2 linked regions of the Syntrophobotulus glycolicus DSM 8271 genome follow. The protein of the gene in region 2 interacts with the protein of the main gene of each other region in a pairwise test. Links are inferred from orthologs where the notes say so. Each region holds a gene or a part of one and is shown on either strand. Other genes may lie near its edges. The genes, in order: tpiA and SGLY_RS01180.

Region 1 (9,711 bases), 3.0 Mb from region 2 along the record:
CCGTATCCTTAAACGGATCACCGACGGTGTCTCCGATAACCGCTGCCGCATGGGCATCTGTTCCTTTTCCGCCCAGGTTTCCTGCCTCAATATATTTTTTAGCATTGTCCCAGGCCCCGCCGGCATTAGCCATATAAATCGCCAGCAGGAAACCTGCAACTGTACAGCCGGCAAGCATTCCGCCCATAGCGCTTTTCCCGAGTCCAAAACCGACCAGAACCGGAGTTCCTACCGCCAGCAGACCGGGTATGATCATCTGTCTGATGGCAGCCTTAGTGGAAATATCCACGCATGCCGCATAATCCGGTTTGGCTTTCCCCTCCATCAGACCGGGAATTTCTTTGAACTGGCGGCGAACTTCCCCAATCATCTCAAAAGCGGCCTTCCCGACAGCTTCCATCGCAAAGGCTGAGAAAAGGAAAGGCAGACCGCCGCCGATAAACAGACCGACAATTGTTTTCGGCACAAGAATATCAATACTGTGCAATTCCGCCAATTCAGCAAAGGCATTAAACAGGGCCAAAGCCGTAAGTGCGGCGGAACCGATCGCAAAACCCTTGGCAACAGCGGCAGTGGTATTGCCCACAGCATCAAGCTTATCTGTCGTTTTCCGGACACTGGGCTCCAGTTCCGCCATTTCGGCGATACCACCGGCATTATCGGCAACAGGTCCAAAGGAGTCAATTGCTACAATCATCCCGGCCGTAGAGAGCATAGCCATGGCGGCAACCGCGATTCCATATACCCCCGCTACAGAGAAAGAGATCATTGTCGCCGCACAAATCGTAATGACCGGCAGCGCTGTACTCTTCAAACCAACAGCCATCCCTGTAATCAGGTTGGTTGCCGGACCTGTGAGTGATGCCTGGGCAATAGACTGGGCAGGTTTTTTGTTATTGGATGTATAGTATTCTGTAATAAGTCCGATCAAGATATTGACAACCAAACCGCAAATGACCGCAATAAATACTTTATTCGGTGTAAGCACCACACTTCCGGTATCATAACTGGCCGGAAGAAGCAAATGAACCAGTGCATATGATCCGAGCGCAGTCAGAAGATTGGTCCCCCAGAGACCTTTGTTCAAGGCTGTCTGTGGATTGGCATTCTCCCCTGTTCTCACCAGAAAGCTGGCTAAAATAGAACTAATAATTCCAATAGCACCCATCAGGATAAAGAGGAGCTCACCCGCTCCATGTCCTTTAAATACGGAAAAACCGATTAACATACCGGCAATCGTGGTTGCGGCATAAGATTCAAATAAGTCGGCACCCATTCCGGCCGTATCACCGACATTGTCTCCAACATTGTCGGCAATAACCGCCGGGTTTCGGGGGTCATCTTCAGGAATACCCGCTTCTACCTTACCGACAAGGTCCGCTCCGACATCGGCAGCTTTGGTATAAATCCCACCGCCGACACGGGCAAAAAGAGCAATCGCACTGGCGCCGAACGCAAACGAATTAATGGTTTCGGCATTGCCAAACAAAAGAAAAAGGCCTGCTACACCTAAAAGACCAAGCCCTGCCACCGACATACCCATTACCGCACCCGCTCTGAAAGATACCCCGAGAGCTTTGTTCAGGCTGGTCCGGGCAGCTTCTGTCGTCCGGCAGTTTGCTCTGGTGGTGATCCCCATCCCGACATATCCCGCTATACCGGAAGAAACCGCACCGACCATAAAGGATACTGCTACCTGCCAATCTTTAAAAATAAAGAGTACAACAAAAATAAGAACAGCGATCGGAATAAGTGTTCTATACTGTCTATTCAGATAAGCCATAGCCCCTTCCTGAATAGCCTTGGATATTTCCTGCATCCTGCTGTTGCCCGGATTTTCTTTAAGTACACTGCTGGCAAAAAAGACTGCGACCAGCAAACCGAGAACACCGGCTCCTACCCCCCATAAAGGCGTTAAGAAATCCATCACTTTTTACCTCCTACAAAAATAAAACCAAAGCGAAGTACTCAACATCGCCCGGCTTGAAAAACTTGCGTGACATCCTATTTCAGGTAAATGGTCAACCCCAGCGAACTGACAAGAAATAATACCGCAAAAGCAATGCTTAGTTTGGCCAGGAAACCTTCCATTCCTTTTGCTGATTTGCCAAAAAATTGCTCGCCTGCGCCTGTAATAGACCCTGAAAGGCCTGCGCTTTTTCCGCTTTGCAACAGCACAGTAGCGATTAGTCCAAGAGAACTGATTAAAAGAATTACAATAATAAATATCGTCATTGATTTCACCTCCTAAGCCTTATTTATGTAAATATGCCTGAGCTATTGCATGAAATACAACCACAATACGCAAATATGATGTCAGCAGTCCTATTTTAGCACAGCCCTTATTATCACGCAATATCTATCCTGTGCTTTGATCCCAAACCCTGGCAAAAATAACTTGCCCCATATGGAAAATCCATACAGGGCAAATGCTTTGTCCCTGCTCGTAAAATTCTGCTGTCCGGCAGACCGCCCCTTTATCTGATTATTTTTCTTCCTTTGTAAATGGCGGTTTGCCCCAGCTCTTCTTCAATCCGGAGGAGTTCGTTGTATTTGGCCAGCCTGTCGGTTCTGGCCGGGGCGCCGGTTTTAATTTGACCGGCATTTACGGCGACCGCCAGATGGGCCAATGTGACATCTTCCGTTTCTCCGGAACGGTGTGATATTACTGTGGTATATCCTGCCCTCTTAGCCATTTCGATGGCATCGAGCGTTTCTGTCAATGTTCCGATTTGATTCAGCTTGATTAAAATGGAGTTCGCAGACTGATCCAGGATGCCTCTGGCTAATCTTGAAGGATTGGTGACAAAGAGGTCATCACCGACAAGCTGCACTTTCCCCCCCAGACGCTGAGTAAGCTTAGCCCAGCCTTCCCAATCGTCCTCGGCCAGTCCGTCTTCAATGGAGAAAATCGGGAACTGCTCCGCCAGTCCGGCCAGATAGTCAATCATCTGCTCGGAAGTTTTGGTCAGCCCTTCCCCTTCCATTACATAAACACCGTTTTTATACATTTCTGTTGTCGCGGCATCAATGGCCAGAACGACCTGTTCCCCAGGTTTATAGCCTGCCTTTTCTATGGCGTCGACAATAACCATCAAAGCTTCCGCATTTGATCCCAGGTTGGGGGCGAATCCGCCTTCATCCCCAATTCCGGTGGCCAGGCCTTTTCCTTTCAGCACAGATTTCAGACTATGGTAGATCTCACTCCCCATGCGCAGAGCCTCGGAAAAATTCCCGGCGCCAACAGGCATCACCATAAATTCCTGAATATCCACGTTATTATCGGCATGCTGACCCCCATTCAGGATATTCATCATCGGAACGGGCAGCTCTTTTGCGTTGACACCGCCAATATATTGATAAAAGGGCAGTCCGAGAGATTCGGCGGCCGCTCTCGCCGTAGCCAGTGATATCCCCAGAATGGCATTGGCGCCCAGCTTGCCTTTATTTTCAGTACCGTCAATTTCACAGAGAACCCGGTCTATCCCCGGCTGATCAAAAGCATTGAGGCCTTCTATTTTGGGCGCAATGATATTCTTGACATGATTTACGGCCTGAATCACACCCTTGCCGTTATAACGGCTCTTGTCGCCGTCACGAAGCTCCACTGCTTCAAAAGCGCCTGTTGACGCTCCCGAAGGGACCGCAGCCCGGCCCAATGTCCCGTCATCAAGAACGACATCCACCTCCACCGTTGGATTGCCTCTGGAATCAAGAATTTCCCTGGCAAAAACCTGATCAATAAAACCCATAAATGATCACTCCTACCCTTTTCATTCTTCATTTTGACTCAGCAATGATTTGCCTGTCATTTCTTTTGGTTTCGGTATTCCCAGTATTTCTAAAATTGTTGGTGCAATATCGCGAAGAGCAGCCCCTTCCCGGAGTATTCTGCCCTTATACGCCTCATTGACAATAATACAGGGAACTTTGTTGGTTGTGTGTGATGTCATGGGGCTGTAAAGCCCCTTGTCACTGATAAAAGAAATACTGACCATACTGGTTGTGGGACTATTAATATCGGAAAGCGCCCGCTGGTCAATCATGGTTTCCGCATTCCCGTGGTCTGCCGTAATCAGCAATGTCCCGCCATGCCTCCTGATCGCTTCCTCCACTTTACCCAGGCAAATATCAACTGCCTCTACAGCCCTTACCGTCGCGTCAAAATACCCTGTATGGCCAACCATATCCGGATTGGCATAATTCAAAATAATCACATCATAGATATTCTTTTCAATCTCCTGTAATACCGAATCCGTGATTTCATAGGCGCTCATCTCCGGTTTGAGATTATATGTCGCTACTTTTGGTGATGGAATCAGGACTCTGTCTTCCTTATCGTTTGGTTCTTCAACACCTCCGTTAAAAAAGAAGGTAACATGGGCATACTTTTCAGTTTCTGCTATCCGGAGCTGGCGCAGATTGTTATCGGCCAGCACTTCCCCTAAGGTATTATCCAGATTTTGCGGGGGATAAGCCACTGGACAGTCAAATTCAGCATCATATTCCGTCATGCAGACAAAATGAACCTGCGGTCTGTCCGGTCTTTCGAACTCTTTAAAATCTTCTTGAATAAAAGCCCGGGTAATCTCTCTGGCCCTGTCGGCTCGAAAATTAAAAAAGATCAGACTATCCCCATCCTGAATCTTGGCTACCGGTTGTCCGTTTCCCTCTATGATTACGGTCGGCTGGACAAATTCGTCCAGAACTTTGCATTCATAGCATTTTTGAATAGCTGCCAGGGCATTGGGCGCCATTTCTCCTTCCCCGTAAACCATGGCCTTGTACGCTTGATTCACCCTGTCCCAGCGTTTGTCCCTGTCCATTGCGTAATAGCGGCCAATCACCGTAGCGATTTTTCCCTTGCCGAGCTCCTCCGTTTTGGTGATCAGCTTGCATAAATAATCCCGGGCACTTTGAGGAAGAACATCCCGCCCATCAAGAAATACATGGATGAAAACACGTTCCACTTCTTCTTTAACCGCCATCATCAGCATGTCATTCAGATGCTCGATATGGGAGTGAACCCCGCCGTCGGAAAGCAGTCCCATGAGATGCAGTGAATGATTGGTTCCCCTGAGCCGGTGCATCGCCTCCAGCAAAACTTCATTTTTAAAAAAATCCTCGTCCTCAATATCTTTAAAAATGCGGGTTAATTCCTGATACACCACTCTTCCTGCCCCGATATTCAGGTGCCCCACTTCAGAATTCCCCATCTGGCCTTTGGGCAGCCCGACTTCTTTACCGGAAGCGGTAAGCAAAGTATGGGGATAACGATCGATCAATCTGTTGAAATTGGGGGTTTTAGCCCATACAGTAGCATTCCCTATTCTTTCCGGACTACATCCCCAACCATCAAGGATCATCAGCATCAATGGTTTTTTTTGCCCGGCATCCGGCATAGGATCTCACCCCTTCTCACGCGTTATGGATCAAATCGGCGAATTGCTTCGGATCAAGACTTGCCCCGCCTACAAGCGCTCCATCAATATCTTTTTTCTTGGTCAGTTCTTTGATGTTATCTGCTTTGACACTGCCTCCGTAGAGAATCTGAATATTATTGGCCGCCGCTCCGGCTATACCGGCCAGTGTGGAACGGATTGCCGCGCACATTTCCTGGGCGTCCTGAGGAGAGGCTGTTTTCCCTGTTCCTATTGCCCAGACCGGTTCATATGCGATGACGATCTTTCCGATATCGGAGGAGGAAAGTTCACTCAGGTCTTTTTCGACCTGGGAGCGGACAAAGGACAGGGCCTTGCCGTCTTCACGCTGAGACAGGTTTTCCCCTACACACAGAATAGGCTTAAGATTGTTTTCCAAAGCAGCTTTTATTTTTTGAGCGATCAGTTCATCATTTTCTTTTAAATAGCCACGGCGTTCAGAATGTCCTATGATGACATAAGTACAGGCCAAGTCAACAAGCATTGCCGGTGAAATCTCCCCTGTATATGCTCCCTCCTTTTGATAAAACACATCCTGAGCTCCGATATGTATGATGCCTTCTTCCCATTCTTCTTTTAAAACATGCAGCGCGGTAAAGGGGGCACAGATCACAATCTCCTTGTCGGTAACATCGGCAACCCTTCCCTGAAAATCCAAAGCAAATTCCCTGGCCTGCTGGGTATTCATAAACATTTTCCAATTTCCTGCAATCAACTGCTTTCTACTATTCACGCCAAGTCCCTCCATAAATGATTTTAACTGTCCTGAAGCGCCGCCACTCCCGGAAGCAGCTTGCCTTCCAAAAACTCCAGAGAAGCTCCGCCGCCTGTCGAGACATGAGTGATCTTATCCGCAACACCCATTTTTTCAACTGCGGCCACCGAATCCCCGCCGCCTACAATCGTCACGCCCTGGCATTCGGCTACAGCTATCGCTACTTTTTCAGTACCCTGGGCAAATTTTGGCATTTCAAAAACACCCATCGGTCCGTTCCAAATCAAAGTTTTGGCCGGTCTGATCTCCTCGGCAAACTTTGCGGCACTGTCCGGACCAATATCTAAAGCCTGTTCATCCAAAGCGATTTCTTTAACAGAGGTTATTCTGGACTGAGCATCAGGAGCGAAATCCTTTGCCGCCACCACATCAGTCGGCAGTAAAAATTTAATTCCTTTTTGTTTGGCCTTAGCCAGCAATTCTTGGGCCAAACCTGTTTTCTCCTTCTCGACAAGGGATTTGCCCGTTTCATATCCCTGAGCCTTAATAAAGGTATTCGCCATTCCTCCGCCGATAATCAATGTATCCACTTTACTGATCAGATGATCAATAACGGCTATTTTATCACTGACCTTGGCCCCTCCGATTATTGCGACAAAAGGTCTTTCGGGATTTTCCAAGGCCTTGCCCATGATCTCCACTTCTTTTTTCATCAAAAAGCCGGCATAGGCCGGAATAAATCCGGCAATTCCTTCTGTAGAAGCGTGGGCCCTGTGTGCTGTGCCAAATGCATCATTGACAAAGATCTCTGCCAGTCCGGCTAATTTCCCGGCAAAGCTCCGGTCATTCTTTTCCTCTTCCTCATAAAAACGGACATTTTCCAAAAGCATGACCTGCCCGCCGGAAAGCTCTTTTGCCTGTTCCGCAACCTCAGGACCAATACAGTCTTTCGCCATCAGTACATCCGTTTTCAGCAGCTCGCTTAACCTGCCGGCAACCGGGGCCAGGGAGTACTTGGGATTGAATTTTCCTTTGGGTCTTCCCAAATGTGAAGCCAGAATCACCCTGGCCCCCTTTTCCCGCAAATACTTTATGGTGGGCAAAGCGGCAGTTATCCTGGTATCATCAGTTATTTTGCCGGAATCATCCAGAGGCACATTGAAATCCACTCTGACCAACACCCGTTTCCCTTTGACATCAACTTGATCAATACTCTTCTTATTCATTCCCTGCCTCACCTTTCTTAACGCTATTTGATTGTTCTTATTAAGCTAGTTTTCCGCTATATTGTTTTCTTATTCGAAGCTGTTGCTTGGAAGGTCCCTATTTTAATTGCATATGGTCTATCATAGCATACCAGCATAAAATATTCATTTCATTCCTTTTTTTGTTTCTCTGGATAATTCATGGTTATGTCCTTCACCATCCGTTTCCTGCCCGACAATGATCCTGGCAATATTAAAGATTTCCTCACTGATATTATACATTCCATTGATTAAATCAATCATGATGCTGATACAATCGATTTGAACCCTTCCAGGTTCAAACTCTGAATTTGCGCTCTTTCCTCCCTCAGAACCGGAAGACGGTGCACTGCCGTACTGAAAGCTGATCGCATTTTCCCTCATATGATGAAATATTCCGATCACTTCCTGGCGTTTATTGATCACCTCATAGGAGTTGGATCTCGTTTTATTGTCCAAGTCAGACAGAATAGCCAGATAGTGATTGGAATTCAGAATATACAATTCATCAAACATTGCCGAATCTCTCTCGGTCAATTTTATTTTCTCATTATGCATCCGCATGATATACCTGGTCATCACAACCAGATTATCGGCGATATATTCAAATTCCTTGGCCATCAGCAAGTAATTTTGACTGTCGAAAATCTGCTGCCTGATCAGGTTGCGCCTGAAAATCGCTGTAATATAGTCGGTGATCTGCCGGTAATGCCAATCCACATTCCGTTCAGACTGTTCCACAACATCAGCCCAGCGCTGCTCCCCCCGATACATTACTCTTGGCAACAGGTCCACCATATTCTCCATGATCTGATGGGAGAGCCACCTGATTTCCTGATAAACCTGGCTTAAGGCAACAACCGGAAGTTCCAGCGCTGTTTTGGTGATAAACATGTTTCGCAGTTCTTTATCCCTGCCTTTAGGCTGAGGAATAATTTTGATCAAGGCATTGGCGATTAATTTGTTGAAAGGCAAAAATAAAACAACCATTAATATCGCCGAAAAAAGGTGGGCATTGGCAACCTGCATGGGCAGATAGGGTGAAGACCAAACCAGCAATGCCGAAAATTGACTGAAGAAAGGAAAAACAATCAGAGCAGCGGCAACCCGGTAAATGCTGTTGGCAAGCGCTACCCTTTTGGCATCTGTTTTTTCTGCGCTTAAAGCGGAAACTAAAGTTGTTACCGTCCCTCCGATATGGGCCCCCATCACAAGGGGCACCACCGCCTCAACCGTCAAAAGCCCTTGAGTTGAAAGGGAAATCAAGATGGCCATGAACGCGGAGCTGCTCTGGAGCAATGCCGTAAAAACAGTGCTGACCAGTATCCCCAAAACAGGATTATCGCCAAAACCGGAAAGAAACGCATTGACTTCCGGTATATTTCGGAAAGGGGCAAATGCACTTGACAGGTAAGACATCCCGACAAAGATACAGCCGAATCCGATCATAGCCTGCCCGATCCGTTTTGTCTGGGTCGTTCTGATCACCAGATACAAAATAAAGCCAATAAAGATCATGGCCAGAGCGATATTCAGGATGGGGAAAGAAATCAGCAGAATCACAATCGATGTTCCGACTGAAGACCCCAGGGCCACTCCTAAAGCCTGTGCCAATGTCATTAACCCGGAATTGACAAATTCAACCACCATTACTGTTGTTGCGGCACTGCTCTGCAATGCGATTGTCATCACCATGCCAAAAAAGGCCGCCGTTAGGGTTTTCTTCGTAAGGGATTCCAGAATTTTTTTCAAACGATTGGCGGCTATTTTTTGCAGTCCTTCGGATGTCGCATTCACTCCGTACAGAAAAAGGCCCATGCCTCCCAGAAACTGCATTACCATTGTTACTGTAATCATTGATTCACCCTTTGCCCTGATTTTTGCGCCTATTTTGTTTTCGTAATTTTTTCCGCAATCTCGTCAATTTTACGGAGCCTGTGATTTATCCCTGATTTTCCTACTTTGGGAACAAGCATCTCTCCTAATTCTTTTAAACTGGAATCCGGATACTGCAGGCGTAAATTGGCTACTTCCCGCAGATTTTGCGGGAGAGCTTTCAAGCCGATCGTCTGCTGGATAAGCTTAATATTTTCCAGCTGCCTGACCGCGGCATCCACTGTTTTATTCAGATTGGCCGTTTCACAGTTGACGATACGGTTAACCTGATTGCGCATATCCTTAATAATTCTAACATTCTCAAAGTCGAACAAGGCTTGATGGGCGCCGATTAAAGCGAGAAATTCAAAGATATGCTCACTTTCTTTCAGATAGACGACATGAAAATTTTTTCGGTTGCTGATCTTTGCCCCAA
Region 2 (9,760 bases):
TGACAGTGTTTATTGCGGGATGTGGAAACTCCCAAAGCTCCGAGAGCAAAAACGTTAAATCTGGGATTGCCGGCAGTCAGAAAATAAGCGGGACCATATCGGTTTCCGGAATATTAGACGCAGAGCAAAGTGCTGCCGTCTCTTCACAGCTGACCGGCACTGTGACTACCCTGAATATTAAAGAAGGACAGGCAGTCAGAAAAGGAGAAGTCCTTTTATCTCTGGACAAGAGAGACCTTTCACTCCAGCTCCAATTGGCTCAATCAAACTACCGCAAAAGTGTTGAGGCCGTAAATCAGGCTAAGATCTCTTACGATGACGCTCAGAAAGCTTATAATCGCTATCAGGAGCTTTATCAGACCGGAAGTGTTTCCCAGCAGGATTATGAGCAGATCACAAGCAAATTAAATTTGGCGAAGTCACAATATGAAACAGCTCAGGGGTCCGGACTTGATGCTGCCCAAAATAGTATCCAAACCATTGAGAATAATCTTGATAAGGCTGATCTCAAAAGCCCTTTGGATGGAGTTATCGCTTCATGCAATGTGACTCCTGGGGAAAGCGTTACGACCGGTACTCCTATTGTCTCTCTCGTTTCCGAACAGAATCTCATTTTAAATGGTAATATCTCCGAATCCATGGTCAACTATCTCAAAGTCGGTCAAAAAGTTGATATTATTACCGACAGCGTCCCCGGAACCACCTATTCGGGCACAATTATCTTCATCAGCCCTGTTTCCGTTTCAACCGGGCAATTCTTTCCTGTAAAAATTAAAGTTGAAAACGCTAACCACACTTTGAGAATCGGAATGACCGGGAGTGCTTCCATCAAATATGAAATCAATGCCCCCCTTGCAGTTCCGAATACCTCTTTATTTCAGCAAAATGGCTCTGATTATGTGTATCTGATTAAAGACGGCAAGGCTGTCAGAACACCGCTTAAACTTGGTTTAGCCGGAGATGCTTACACTGTTGTGATTAGCGGTCTGAATCCGGAAGAGCAAATCATCGTTTCTGAGCCCCTAAACATTTTGGATGGAGACAGTGTCACGATATCACAATAAGGATTGATACCAGAGGAGTAAACTAAAAAACGAGAGCGTCATTAAACATGTCGTTCTCGTTTTTTATCAATTATTTTATTGCCCTAAGTACATTTTTAGCGCTGCTAAGATTTCAGTTCCACAACCTTTTCTTCCTTTGCCTGAGCTTCCTTTGTGACCATATCCTTATAGCTGATTGAACGGGTATGAAGAGTATGTGACCATTCTTTTTTATTGCGGTCGATAAACCCTAAGAAAATAATCGGCACCCAGCTATACATAAATATCGGATAAAGGATCAACCCAAAATATGCTTTCAACGGCGCTCTGTCTAAGTAAAGAGACACCACCGGAAAAATCGTAATCCCACTTGAAACAATTTGCCATACTGTATAAGGAATGAGCTCTGCAAACACATTATAATACGAGTCCTGTAATACAGGAAGAATTTGAACAAAAAGAAATAGAGTGGTGATCATTAAAAAGTAGGGTTGAAAAACATGAATAGCGGCATCAAAATACATCCATTTCTTTTCTTTAAAACCTTTAAATAAGAGAATAAAAAAATATCTCCCGGCAATATCTACCTGACCCTGTGCCCATCTTTTTCTCTGAATACAGGAACGCATAAAGGTTAAAGGCTTTTCATCATAGACTACCGCATCATGGGCCCAAGTCGTTTTAACCCCATGAGATAAAGCTTTCATCGTAAACTCTAAGTCTTCTGTTAAGGAGTGGGCACCCCATCCGAATTTCTTCAATACATCACAGGATATACACATACCTGTTCCCGCCAGTACATTAGAAATATCTAAATTAAAACGAGCCAATTGGATCATACGGTTCATTAACCAAAAAGCAATAGAAAACGTATTCGTTACCCATGTATCGAACGGATTCTTGGAATCAATATAACCCTGAACAATCTTAGCGCCTTCACAGAGCTTGTAATTCATTTCTTGAAGGAAGTCACCCTTGACAAGGTTGTCCGCGTCAAAAAGCACGACAGCATCATATTCTTTCTTTAGGTTGAACAACTTGTTAAACATCCATTCCAATGCATAACCTTTACCTCGTTTTTGGTGATTTACTCTCTGATAAACAATGGCTCCTTCTTGTCTGGCTATTAATGCTGTTTTGTCGTTGCAATTATCCGCTACAACATAAACATCAAAAAGTTCCTCAGGATAATCTAAATTCTTCAGATTATTCACCAAGGGACCTATAACTGCTTCTTCATTATGAGCAGCCACAATAACTGCAAATTTCTTAACAAGATCATAATCTTTTCTCTCAGGTTTCCGATACAAGCCAACAATTGCAAGTGTAAAATAATAGAGGGTTACAAAAATGATCAACACTTGAATCAAAACCATAGTGACATTAAATATTTGCCCAAGAATGGCAATATATGCTTCCAACTTCTTTCCCCCCTCAGCTAATAAATTTTACCACATGCAATAATAACCTGCAATAAAGGTTATTGTTTATTTTTCTTGTAAATATAAGAATTTAAGCATTATAATGCTAAATTCATCATTTCTGTTTCATCTTCTAAAATAAGGAAATCGCAGCTTCCTTAAATAAAGTTTTTTTGTCTACCTTTTTCGGGAAAACTTAATAAACAAAACAATGATTAAGGACACGATAAATATAAGTAAGACTATAGTAAATTTTATCGCCAGAATAATAGAGGTCCAATATACACCGGCAATATCTGATCCTTTCACTACGGGAATCATATTTCTGAAAATCGCGGCAAATGCCTGACCAATAATCACGAGGAGAAAAATAGACGAAATGACGAAGACCGCACCAAAAAACCCCAGAGGGCTCTCCAATTGCCTTAGCACCTTAAAATGTCGTCTATACCAATAATATTCAAATAATAATTCACGTTTTAAGCGTTTCCACATAAACTGTCACCTGATACAGCTTATGTGAATATCCCCGGTTAAAGAAGCATGGTCAATTGGTTTTTTATCATTATTTCTTAATTTATTTCTTCTCTATTTTCTCCGTTTTTCCGCGTTTTTATTTAAAGTTAATCATTCTTGACTAATTTCCAAAACAGTTTTCAACAATTCTACACAATCTTTCATTCCTTTAATAGAAACCAATTCCTCCTTCGTATGGGGTTTATCGTTTCCTAAACCTAAGGCAACACATGGGATACCTTTTTCATTGAAGACATTTGCGTCAAGCCCTCCTCCCGTAGGTTCAAACAAAATATCCATCTTTATTTTTTCTCCGGCCTTTTTTAAGACAGTACAAATCGGATCATTTTCATTAATCTGAAATGCTTTATAAGATAACTTCTGTGTATATTCAAAATCAGCGCCATTTTCTTTTGCTATCCTTGAAAAAACATCGATCATTCTTTTTACTTCCGCTTCCAGCCTGTCCTCATTACGGCTTCTTACCTCAGCTTTGATCTCAACCTTATCCGGTACAATATTTGTTGCCTTGCCACCTTTTATGACCCCAAAATTGCTTGTTGTTTCTTTATCCAGTCTGCCTGAAGGTATTTCCGCGATCGCTTTGGCCGCAACAACCAGAGCATTTATTCCCTGCTCTGGAGCTACTCCCGCATGTGCGGCTTTTCCTGTTACAACAAGATCCAGGGTGATGTGGGTAGGGGTTCTAATGACGACCTTACCAACCTGTCCGTCTGCATCAAGGACATAGCCAAAATTTGACTGAAGCTTATATGTAAGGTTTTTTGCTCCCACTAAATCTACTTCTTCCTGGACTGTGAATACTACCTCAATCTGGCCATGAGGAATCTTCTTTTCATTAATTTCCGATAATACAGCCAGAATAATCGCAATTCCCGCTTTATCATCAGCCCCCAGAATATGTTCGCCATCGCTATAAATTATGCCATCTCGGATAACCGGCACCATACCTTCTGTTTCCTCGACTGTATCCATATGGGCGCTGAGCATTATGCAAGGAGCATTAGGAACATTTCCTTCTATAATTCCGATAATATTCCCTGTATCACTGCCGGTCTTCTGAGCCGAATCATCTTCAATGACCTTTGCTCCAAATTCTTCAAGCTTTTTCTTCAGATATGCCGCTAACTGTCCTTCTTTTCTGGACGGACTGTTAATCGAGACAAGTTCTATAAACTCTTCGATCACATCAATTGCCATTGTAAATCCCCTTTATCTATAGTTTTGAATCTTCAATTCCTTTTCATATTATTCCCTTATTTATAAGAATAACACCGACAGCTTTCTATTTCATCAGTAATTTTCATTAAATTTTAACCTTCTCTATAGCATTTTATTTCTTGCTTTAAATATATTTATGATAAAATGCCTATCAATTAATTTGAAGTAATATTAAGGGAGGGTAATTTCTTTTGAAGCGATTTGTCAGATATCTTTTATATAGCTTGATTATTATCTTTTTCCTGATTATTGGCTCAAAATTCACCCTTTACCTCCGACTAATTTCTGTTCAATCCTTTAGTTCCACTCCCTCAATCATCGCTGCAACATTTTATCCGATTTTTCTGGGCTTGCTGCTTGCCAGTCCATTCATCATCAATAAATTAAAAACTCCGGGAAAAATTCATGTTGACTGGATAATTATTTTTTCTGTTTGTATCCCCGCCCTTTTTATTAATATGAGCCTCATTCTTGCCTATTTCTCACCTCTTGGCAAACTTATTCCAAACTTTTTACGTTTATTTAACGACTTGCAAACCCTCGCTGTCAGTGGACTGGTTTTTGTTTTCTCACTGTTTATTTCCCTGCGGAAAACAAGTTAGCACAGTGGTTATTTTTACCTTTCTAAGCGCTTACACCCACCTATAGAAAAAAGAAGCATTCGCGCAAAACGAATGCTTCTTATCTTACCTGGCAACCTGCTATTTTCCCGTAAAGTATCGTCGCCCCTGGAGGTCTTAACTTCCGTGTTCGGGATGGGAACGGGTGGTACCCCTCCGGTATTGTCACCAGATCACTTGAAGGCCTTTGCCTTTATCCGGGATGTTCAAATTCCTTTGCCATCCCTGGCTGTGTTCCTTCAAAACTGCACAGAGCTTTTTACATAGGTTTCTTTATCTTCCTTTAGGTCAAGACCTCGACCGATTAGTACCGGTCCGCTCCACACGTCACCGTGCTTCCACTTCCGGCCTATCTACCTGATCTTCTTTCAGGGGTCTTACTAGCTTTCGCTATGGGAAATCTCATCTTAAGGCCGGTTTCACGCTTAGATGCTTTCAGCGTTTATCCGATCCGGATTTAGCTACCCAGCTATGCACCTGGCGGTACAACTGGTACACCAGTGATCCGTCCATCCCGGTCCTCTCGTACTAGGGACAGATCCTCTCAAATTTCCTGCGCCTGCGACGGATAGGGACCGAACTGTCTCACGACGTTCTGAACCCAGCTCACGTACCACTTTAATGGGCGAACAGCCCAACCCTTGGGACCTACTACAGCCCCAGGATGTGATGAGCCGACATCGAGGTGCCAAACCTCCCCGTCGATGTGAACTCTTGGGGGAGATAAGCCTGTTATCCCCAGGGTAGCTTTTATCCGTTGAGCGATGGCCCTTCCACTCGGTACCACCGGATCACTAAGCCCTACTTTCGTACCAGCTCGACTTGTTTGTCTCTCTGTTAAGCTCCCTTTTGCCTTTACACTCTTCGCGCGATTTCCACCCGCGCTGAGGGAACCTTTGGGCGCCTCCGTTACTCTTTAGGAGGCGACCGCCCCAGTCAAACCGCCCGCCTGACAATGTCCAATGTCCCGCTTAGGGACACTTGTTAGAATTTCAGTACAAAAAGAGTGGTATCCCACCGGCGGCTCCCCGAATACTGGCGTACTCGGCTCTCTGCCTCCCACCTATCCTGTACATTTTATACCAAAATCCAATGTCAAGCTACAGTAAAGCTCCATGGGGTCTTTCTGTCCTGTCGCAGGTAACCCGCATCTTCACGGGTATTACAATTTCGCCGAGTCCCTTGTTGAGACAGTGTCCAGATCGTTACGCCTTTCGTGCGGGTCGGAACTTACCCGACAAGGAATTTCGCTACCTTAGGACCGTTATAGTTACGGCCGCCGTTTACTGGGGCTTCAATTCAATGCTTCGCCTTACGGCTAACATCTCCTCTTAACCTTCCAGCACCGGGCAGGCGTCAGCCCCTATACTTCTCCTTACGGATTTGCAGGGACCTGTGTTTTTGTTAAACAGTCGCCTGGACTGATTCTCTGCGGCTCTATTTCTAGAGCACCCCTTCTCCCAAAGTTACGGGGTCATTTTGCCGAGTTCCTTAACAAGGGTTATCTCGCGCGCCTTAGGATTCTCTCCTCATCTACCTGTGTCGGTTTACGGTACGGGCACCTTCTCTCTCACTAGAGGCTTTTCTTGACAGTTTGAACTCTGCGCTTCGCTACTTTTTTTCGCTCCCCATCACTGCTCAAGGTTTCGCACTGCGGATTTGCCTGCAGCACCCTCTTGCAGCTTGGACGTGCTCTACCAGTCACACGCTCGCTTTGTCCTCCTGTGTCACCCCATCGCTCAAACAATCAAAGGTGGTATTGGAATTTCAACCAATTGTCCATCACCTACGCCTTTCGGCCTCAGCTTAGGTCCCGACTTACCCTGGGCGGACGAGCCTTCCCCAGGAAACCTTGGATTTTCGGCGGGAAGGATTCTCACCTTCCTTTTCGCATACTCATACCGGCATTCTCTCTTGTCACTGCTCCACCAAACTTTACAGTTCAACTTCTACGCTGTGACAATGCTCCTCTACCCAAGGAATCGATTCATTAAACCCTCAGCTCTCTTTGCTTTTTCCCTGAGTCCATTTGGAAATTTTGCTTCTGTCTTATTCTTTCTCTATTCTGTGGCAAAATTTCTAATGTCGTTCTCTCTTCTGAAGTCTTAATGAATCGATCCCTTGCCGTGGCTTCGGTGTGACGCTTGAGCCCCGTTACATTTTCGGCGCAGAACCACTCGACCAGTGAGCTATTACGCACTCTTTAAATGGTGGCTGCTTCTGAGCCAACATCCTGGTTGTCCGGGCGGTTCCACATCCTTTCCCACTTAGCGTCTCTTAGGGACCTTAGCCGTCGGTCTGGGCTGTTTCCCTTTTGACTATGAAGCTTAGCCCCCACAGTCTGACTCCCAATTTCTTATATCTGGTATTCGCAGTTTGATAAGGTTCGGTAACCGATAAGGCCCCTAGCCTATTCAGTGCTCTACCCCCAGATACCATTCATTGAGGCTAGCCCTAAAGCTATTTCGAGGAGTACCAGCTATTTCCGTGTTCGATTGGCATTTCACCCCTACCCACAACTCATCCCCTGCCTTTTCAACGACAGTGGGTTCGAGCCTCCAGTGGGTTTTACCCCACCTTCACTCTGGCCATGGGTAGATCACACGGTTTCGGGTCTGCAACATGCAACTCGACGCCCTATTCAGACTCGCTTTCGCTTCGGCTCCATATCTTTAATACTTAACCTCGCTGCATATCACAACTCGCCGGTTCATTCTACAAAAGGCACGCCATCACACAATTGCTTGTGCTTTGACTGCTTGTAAGCATACGGTTTCAGGTTCTATTTCACTCCCCTCCCGGGGTGCTTTTCACCTTTCCCTCACGGTACTTGTTCGCTATCGGTCGCTAAGGAGTATTTAGCCTTGGGGGGTGGTCCCCCCTGCTTCCCACGGGATTCCTCGTGCCCCGCGGTACTCAGGATCCTGCCTCCGATTCTAAACTTTTCGCCTACAGGGGTTTTACCTTCTTTGCCCGAACTTTCCAGTTCGCTTCGCCTAAGTTTATCTTCTTTATTGGCAGTCCTACAACCCCACACTCCGAAGAGTCTGGTTTGGGCTCTTCCCCTTTCGCTCGCCGCTACTCAGGGAATCGATTTTTCTTTCTTTTCCTCCGGGTACTTAGATGTTTCAGTTCCCCGGCTTGTCTTCACATAACTATGGATTCATTATGTGATAACCGGATATGACTCCGGTTGGGTTGCCCCATTCGGGTACCCACGGGTCGTCGCCTGCTTACGGCTCTCCGTGGCATTTCGCTGCTGACCGCGCCCTTCTTCGACTCTTAGCGCCTAGGCATCCACCGTATGCCCTTTCTATCTTGACCTATTCCTAATCTTTTTACGGATTAGTCAGTTAGATTCTTCTTCCTACGCTTTTTTTCTCTGTGCAGTTTTCAAAGAACTTGTTTGGAGCAGGATTACCAGCTTATCATTTCTGCTTCTGCTTGGCAATCTTTACTTTTTCCTCTGTTTCCGGTTCTTTCCGGTCTCTTTGGATTTTAAGTTCCCACTAAAATGAGCGTACTAAATGGTGGAGGTAGTCGGGATCGAACCGGCGACCTCTTGAATGCCATTCAAGCGCTCTCCCAGCTGAGCTATACCCCCAGTTTTACGTGGTCACTCAAAACTAAACAGCGGAATGGACAAACTTAAACTCGTCTTGCTCTAGGGTTAAGGCTCTTACGCCCATCCCCTATGCACCGACCTGGAAGTGGACTACTTAAAGTCCGGTTCTCCCTAGAAAGGAGGTGATCCAGCCGCACCTTCCGATACGGCTACCTTGTTACGACTTCACCCCAATCATCTGCCCCACCTTCGACGGCTGGCTCCCTTAGGTTACCTCACCGGCTTCGGGTGTTGCAAACTTTCGTGGTGTGACGGGCGGTGTGTACAAGGCCCGGGAACGTATTCACCGCAGTGTGCTGACCTGCGATTACTAGCGATTCCGACTTCATGATCTCGAGTTGCAGAGATCAATCCGAACTACGAACGGCTTTCTCGGATTTGCTCCACCTCTCGGCTTCGCTTCCGTCTGTACCGCCCATTGTAGCACGTGTGTAGCCCAAGACATAAGGGGCATGATGATTTGACGTCATCCCCACCTTCCTCCGGTTTGTCACCGGCAGTCTATCTAGAGTCCTCAGCTTTACCTGTTAGTAACTAAATATAGGGGTTGCGCTCGTTGCGGGACTTAACCCAACATCTCACGACACGAGCTGACGACAACCATGCACCACCTGTCTTACAGTTCCCCGAAAGGCACTCCCGAATCTCTTCGGGATTCTGTAGATGTCAAGCCTTGGTAAGGTTCTTCGCGTTGCGTCGAATTAAACCACATGCTCCACCGCTTGTGCGGGCCCCCGTCAATTCCTTTGAGTTTCAACCTTGCGGCCGTACTCCCCAGGCGGAGTGCTTATTGTGTTAACTGCGGCACAGAAGGGGTCGATACCCTCTACACCTAGCACTCATCGTTTACGGCGTGGACTACCAGGGTATCTAATCCTGTTCGCTCCCCACGCTTTCGCGCCTCAGCGTCAGTTACAGTCCAGAAAGTCGCCTTCGCCACTGGTGTTCCTCCACATATCTACGCATTTCACCGCTACACGTGGAATTCCACTTTCCTCTCCTGTCCTCAAGCCGTACAGTTTCCAATGCTTTACGGAGTTAAGCTCCGCACTTTCACATCAGACTTATACAGCCGCCTACGCGCCCTTTACGCCCAATAATTCCGGACAACGCTCGCCCCCTACGTATTACCGCGGCTGCTGGCACGTAGTTAGCCGGGGCTTCCTCGTCAGGTACCGTCAGGTATATGCATTATTTACACATATACGGTTCGTCCCTGACAACAGTACTTTACAACCCGAAAGCCTTCTTCATACACGCGGCGTTGCTCCGTCAGACTTTCGTCCATTGCGG

What was found.
Region 1: the proteins of SGLY_RS01180 (region 2) and tpiA interact in binary tests that used the Escherichia coli proteins (3 or more experiments, as listed by UniProt). The link is inferred for Syntrophobotulus glycolicus DSM 8271 from one-to-one orthologs.

What each region holds. Positions count from the first base shown.
Region 1 is NC_015172.1:3,242,195-3,251,905, forward strand. Bases 4,297-7,210 are described here. They hold tpiA (triose-phosphate isomerase), read right to left. Parts: upstream 6,175-7,210; coding sequence 5,419-6,174; downstream 4,297-5,418. Other genes in these bases: gpmI (2,3-bisphosphoglycerate-independent phosphoglycerate mutase), read right to left, coding at 4,297-5,402; SGLY_RS16090 (phosphoglycerate kinase), read right to left, coding at 6,198-7,210. Also shown: SGLY_RS16065 (sodium-translocating pyrophosphatase), read right to left, coding at 1-1,927; preprotein translocase subunit SecG, read right to left, coding at 2,005-2,235; eno (phosphopyruvate hydratase), read right to left, coding at 2,478-3,752; more of gpmI, read right to left, coding at 3,774-4,296; more of SGLY_RS16090, read right to left, coding at 7,211-7,382; SGLY_RS16095 (Na/Pi cotransporter family protein), read right to left, coding at 7,527-9,257; DNA-binding protein WhiA, read right to left, coding at 9,287-9,711. UniProt on the Escherichia coli protein: Involved in the gluconeogenesis. Catalyzes stereospecifically the conversion of dihydroxyacetone phosphate (DHAP) to D-glyceraldehyde-3-phosphate (G3P).
Region 2 is NC_015172.1:239,610-249,369, reverse strand. What follows is about bases 2,147-5,109. They hold SGLY_RS01180 (M20/M25/M40 family metallo-hydrolase), read right to left. Parts: upstream 4,202-5,109; coding sequence 3,092-4,201; downstream 2,147-3,091. Other genes in these bases: SGLY_RS01190 (glycosyltransferase family 2 protein), read right to left, coding at 2,147-2,464. In the rest of the region: SGLY_RS01195 (efflux RND transporter periplasmic adaptor subunit), read left to right, coding at 1-1,064; more of SGLY_RS01190, read right to left, coding at 1,169-2,146. UniProt on the Escherichia coli protein: Cleaves the N-terminal amino acid of tripeptides.